Linked DNA regions of uncultured Dysgonomonas sp.. The protein of the gene in region 2 interacts with the protein of the main gene of each other region in a pairwise test. Links are inferred from orthologs where the notes say so. Each region holds a gene or a part of one and is shown on either strand. Other genes may lie near its edges.

What was found.
Region 1: the proteins of QZL88_RS17580 (region 2) and QZL88_RS01810 interact in binary tests that used the Escherichia coli proteins (3 or more experiments, as listed by UniProt). The link is inferred for uncultured Dysgonomonas sp. from one-to-one orthologs.

The regions. Positions count from the first base shown.
Region 1 is NZ_LT599032.1:448,963-452,027, forward strand. The notes cover bases 53-3,038. They hold QZL88_RS01810 (cysteine desulfurase), read right to left. Parts: upstream 2,160-3,038; coding sequence 945-2,159; downstream 53-944. Other genes in these bases: bamD (outer membrane protein assembly factor BamD), read right to left, coding at 53-850; sufD (Fe-S cluster assembly protein SufD), read right to left, coding at 2,236-3,038. Outside these bases: more of bamD, read right to left, coding at 1-52; more of sufD, read right to left, coding at 3,039-3,065. UniProt on the Escherichia coli protein: Cysteine desulfurases mobilize the sulfur from L-cysteine to yield L-alanine, an essential step in sulfur metabolism for biosynthesis of a variety of sulfur-containing biomolecules.
Region 2 is NZ_LT599032.1:4,273,198-4,275,975, reverse strand. The notes cover bases 44-2,742. They hold QZL88_RS17580 (SufE family protein), read right to left. Parts: upstream 1,758-2,742; coding sequence 1,329-1,757; downstream 44-1,328. Other genes in these bases: QZL88_RS17575 (M28 family peptidase), read right to left, coding at 1,760-2,742; QZL88_RS17585 (thiamine diphosphokinase), read left to right, coding at 678-1,319; QZL88_RS17590 (hypothetical protein), read left to right, coding at 44-644. Outside these bases: more of QZL88_RS17590, read left to right, coding at 1-43; more of QZL88_RS17575, read right to left, coding at 2,743-2,749. UniProt on the Escherichia coli protein: Participates in cysteine desulfuration mediated by SufS. Cysteine desulfuration mobilizes sulfur from L-cysteine to yield L-alanine and constitutes an essential step in sulfur metabolism for biosynthesis of a variety of sulfur-containing biomolecules.

The DNA.
Region 1 (3,065 bases), 3.8 Mb from region 2 along the record:
ATTTACTTAATTCTTGTTGTACTGCCTCATTGGTGATCTGATCGGCTTCCTGTCCAAGCGCTTTTAAAGCCTGACGGTAGTATCTTTCACTTTCTTTGAGGTATTTTCCGCTAGGAAACATATTCTTATAGTTGAAATGTTCGTCCATTAATTCACGGTAGCGGGTAGGTTTCTTTTCTTCAATACTGTAATATGCCAGTTCATATCTTGATCTCACAATTAGTATCTGAAATTCTTCTGAAAACTCCGAAAACGGGTAATTCTTCAGCGCTTCACGCGATGTAACGATACAAGACTCATAATTATTACCCATATACAACCCTAAGTTGAAATAAAGGCGGGCAGCCAAAAACTCTTTATATGACAGTTTTTCCTGCAGTTTGAACATCAAATCCTGAGCTTCGGGAGCCTTTTCACTTTGAGGGAAATACTCTAGAAAATTTTGGAATTCCTGGATCCCCCTTATCGTACTTGTCTGATCTAAACGGGCATCAGGTGAATCAAGATAGAGACCATATGCGGCATTAAACCTCGCGAGTTCGGTGTAATCCCCTTTAGGGAATTTGTTATAGTATCTTGTATAATACTGAGTTGCTGTAGTATAATCTTTGTCGTAGAAATAGGCCTGAGCCATCAAAAATAAAATTTCCTGCTCTTTGGATGAGCCTGTGTATGTAGAAAGAATTTCATCCAACAAAGTAGTTGTTCTACCATATTTCTTTTCATCAAAATATTTCTTGGCATATGTATATTTCAGCTCGGCATCACGGCTTTTCAGTATTTTATTATACTCTCCACACGAAGCTAGTAATAAGGCCAATAATAGTGTACACAGAATTTTAATCTTCATTCTACTCAAAAATTAGTTTGCAAATTTACACAAAGCTTTTATAATTTGAAAATAAACTTTTACAATTATGTTTTTTTGAGATTAATAGCTATCATTAGCCAAACATGGTTACTACCCGTTTTATACCTTCAATAAGCTTATCTATCTCTTCCTTTGTATTATAAAATGCAATCGAAATCCTCACAGTACCTTCTATACCAAGCTCTTCCATTAGTGGCTGGGCACAATGGTGGCCTGTGCGAACGGCTATTCCCATTTTATCCAAAAGCATTCCCATATCGTAATGATGAATATTTCCTATAAGGAACGAAATAACACTGCTCTTATTGTCAGAAGTGCCGAAAATACGGATATTTTCTATTTTCTTCAATTCATCGGTACAATAGTTTAATAACTGATCTTCGTATTCTTTTATTGAGTCCAGACCTATATTTTTTATATAGCCTATAGCTTTTGCGAAGGCTATTACATCCGGATAATTAGGTGTACCGGCTTCAAATTTGAATGGTAATTCATTGAATGTCGTCTTCTTGAACGACACCTGACTTATCATTTCTCCTCCTCCCTGATAAGGTGGCATCTGGTTCAGCCACTTCTCTTTTCCGTAAAGTACCCCTACTCCATTCGGTCCATATACTTTGTGCGCCGAGAAAACAAGAAAGTCACAATCGAGTTTTTGCACATCCACCTCCATGTGTTGCACAGACTGTGCTGCATCTATTAGCACCGGAATATCGTGACTATGCGCAATCTCAATAATATCTTCTATCGGATTCACTGTACCTAATACATTGGATATATGCATGACCGATACTAAGCGAGTCTTTGGTGATATGAGCTTTTTGAACTCATCCATCCTCAGCTCACCTTTTTCGTTGATCGGAATAACCTTTAACCGTATGCCTCTTATCTCTTCCTGCAATTGCCAGGAAACAATATTAGCGTGATGCTCCATTACTGAAATGATAATTTCATCACCTTCTTTGCAAAACTGCTGGCAAAAACTATGTGCCACCAGATTGATAGATTCTGTAGTACCTTTGGTAAAGATAATTTCCCTACTATGCTTTGCATTAATGAATTGCTGCACCACAGCACGCGATTCCTCTGCCAAATCAGTGGCCTGTTGGCTTAAACGATGTACACCACGATGCACATTTGCATTCGTGGTGTAATATACTTTTTCTACTTCTTCTACTACGCATTTTGGTTTTTGAGTGGTGGCACCATTATCGAAATAGATAAGTGGCTTACCATAGACGGTAGTAGACAAAATAGGAAAATCAGCTCTTATTTTTTCAATATCCATTTTTCTTAGTTAGCAGTTAGCAGTTAGCAATCTGTAGCAGATTGTAACTCATAACTTAAATTTATAACCACTAATCTTATTTGCACACCAGGCAGTTACCACAACGTGCACTTTCTCCGCGGAAGCGTTTTTCAACCAGATCCTGCAATCTTTCTCTCAAACGTGGGATACGCACATGCTCCAAAACTCCCGCCGTAAACGCCTGCATCAACATCAGTTTTGCGGCATCATATCCTATACCACGCGAACGGAGATAGAACAGTGCTTCTTCGTCCAGTTGCCCTGTTGTGAGACCGTGAGAACATTTTACGTCATCAGCATATATCTCGAGCTGGGGCTTAGCATACATTTTTGCATTGGGCGATATACAAAGATTGTTATTAGACTGGTATGCCATTGTTTTCTGAGCATCTTTCTCTACCAGAATACGACCACAAAAAGAGCCTTTAGCTTCGTCCTGCAATACATATTTAAACAACTGAGTACTTGTACAGTGAGGTTTGGCATGATCGAGAAACGCAAAATTATCTACATATTGCTGCCTGTCGGCAATAACCATCCCGCATACATACGCTTCGGCATGCTCCCCGTTTAGCTTTACATTATAATTGTTACGGCTCACACCTGTATTCAACGTCATATTGTTTACCAATACATTCGAAGAACCCTCTTGAAGCACAAATGTATTTGTCAGACGTGTCACCTTATCCGAGTTTTCTTCCAAGTCGTAACAGTCAACAATCGCATTACGCCCGGCATATATCTCCGTTACCTGAGTAGCCAAAAAGTGTGATTCGTCCACTGTATGGTCACAGATAAGCAATTTCACCTGAGCATCGTCCTCCGCAATAATCAGTATACGGCGATTTACAAGATAATTGAACTCACTTTTCAGTATATTAATTA
Region 2 (2,778 bases):
TAAAGGCTCAATCCGCTTACACCGAAATTTACCCCCATATTAAAGTGGCAATTAGCAGCGAAAAATTAAATACAAGTCAGTACAGTTCCAAATTCAAAGGCTCTATATTGGATTATACGGAAACTAAAACTGACGGAACACAGATACAGGCAAAAGCCTACAGACGCAATTCCAATATCGAAATATTCGAAAGGCCTGCGTACCCTGCCATCCATACTGTTTATAAAGAATTTTATCCCAATGGAAATCTAAAGCAAAAGGGGGTATTATTACCTTTACAGGTAAAAGTAGGTAAATGGATCGAATGTGATGCACTAGGTAATTGTTCCATCATAGACCATGAAAGCGGGCGGAATGCTTTTGGATATAACGATGTATTAGAATATCTCGAATTTGAGGGCGTTTACAACAAAACCGACGGCAACATATGGAAATGCACCTTCTGGTACACTCCTGAAAGCAAAACATGGGGTGTAAGGGTCGATAAAGACGGACAGCAATATAAGATGTTTAACTTCGACAGTACAGGGCAAGAGGAAGTGAAAGAGTTTGACCTGTCGGGCAATTCCAATTCGGCTACACCAGTGGGCTCATTCGAACAAAATGAAGACACAGATGGATTAAAAAACCGAACTAATCGCTAACTTTGCTGTTCTATAGGCTATAGAACACTAAGAATGAAAAGATACAGCATGCCGCAACCTTATCGGGAAACGGAAACAGTAATATTAGCAAACGGAGAATTCCCAACTCACCCCATTGCTTTGGCAATATTAAATAACAGCAAATATCTTGTTTGCTGCGACGGAGCTATTAACAATCTGGCTAAAACCAATTTGATACCGGATGCTATTGTAGGCGATTGCGATTCGCTATCGGAGGACAGCTTATCAAAATTTGCAGGTATCATACACCGCATTTCTGAACAAGAAACAAATGATCTGACAAAAGCAGTACAATTCTGTATAAAACAAGGTAAACGTAATATTACCATTCTGGGAGCGACTGGCAAAAGAGAAGACCATACGATAGCGAATATCAGCCTGCTATGTGATTATATGAAAGATGCCGAAGTGGAAATGGTTACGGATTATGGAGTATTTGTAGCTATTGATTCCGACTCAACATTCGAAAGTGAAATAAAGCAACAGGTATCACTATTCTCTATTGACAAAATGCCTTTAACCTCCCATAACCTCGCATATCCAATACACAATCATGTGTTTACTAATTGGTGGCAGGCAACACTGAATGAGTGTACAGGCAATGAGTTTACAATAGAGACAAAAGGCCGGACCGTGGTATACCGGGCATTTTGAATGGAAGCATTATCCCATTTCTTTTGCCTTGTAGGCCATGGCATAGAAACGGATTTGTTTTATCATCGAAACCAACCCATTGGAACGGGTAGGACTAAGATTTTCCTTCAAACCGATCTTTTCTATAAAATAAAGGTCGGTATTGATAATCTCATCGGGAGTCCTGTTCGATAAAACTTTGATAAGCAGGGCAATTATTCCTTTTACGATAACGGCATCACTCTCTGCTTTAAATACGACTTTGCCATCGACATAATCGGCTTGCAGCCATACACGACTCTGGCATCCCACTATAAGATTATCTTCTGTCTTCGATTTATCATCGAGTTTATCAAGGGAGTTACCCAGTTCTATGAGGAGCGCATAACGGTCCATCCAATCTTCGAACATGGAAAACTCTTCTATTATTTCGTCTTGTATTTCGTTTATTGTAGCCATTCTTATTTCTCCTTATAGATAACCTCCAGCACTGTCTGTCCGACAACTCCGAGTGTTTTTTTGCTGATATTGCTCATATCGTCTTTCTGGGTATGCCACGAATGGAAGAACCCATGTTCTGTATTTGGTCTGTAATCGATAATATCTATACTTGGAATACGTCGAACTTCGTTCACCGGTACATGGTCGTCTGTGATTCCGCCCATCTCCTCTCCTTTAAAAAAGGCACCATAATTCATTTGACCAGCAGTACTCCATACCTTCTCCACAATATTCTTTGCATAAATGCGTGAATATTCTTCTTTGTAGAAAGTAGCTCCATCAGCCCCTACCATATCGAGTAAAATACCATATTTAGCCTTATAATTAGGTACATGCGGATTTTTAGCCCAGTATTGGGAGCCTAAGCACCATGTATTTCCTTCGATAACAGATTTCTCTGCAAACTCTGGGATCCCATAATCTTCCGCATCGAAGAAAATGATATCCACGCCTACTGCCGGAGATTGAGATTGAATGATACGGGCTATTTCGAGTAACACTCCTACTCCACTGGCAGCATCGTTTGCACCTAACACAGGCTTGTGATAATTATCCGGATTAGGGTCATGGTCTGAATAAGGGCGTGTGTCCCAATGCGCAAATAGTAATACCCTGGTTTTCTTATCCGGTCCGTAAGAACCTATTATATTACGGGAATTCAGCTTTGTTCCATCATATGCTGTCAGCACCATCTTTTGCTCCTGCACATCTGCACCGAAACGCTTCAGTTCGGCTACAAGGTAATCGCCACAAGCAATATGCTGAGGGGTATTGGGTACACGAGGACCGAAAGAGACTTGCTTATCTACAAACTGATATGCACTATCTGCATTGAAATCTGGCGAAACTTTCTGGTATGCTTCCACTGGTTTTGAGGCAGTTTTATTATTACATGCACAAGCTATCAGCGACAACATAAGGCACACAGCAACAATATTCTTAAATGTCATTCTCATATAGTTAAAATATACAGGTGCAA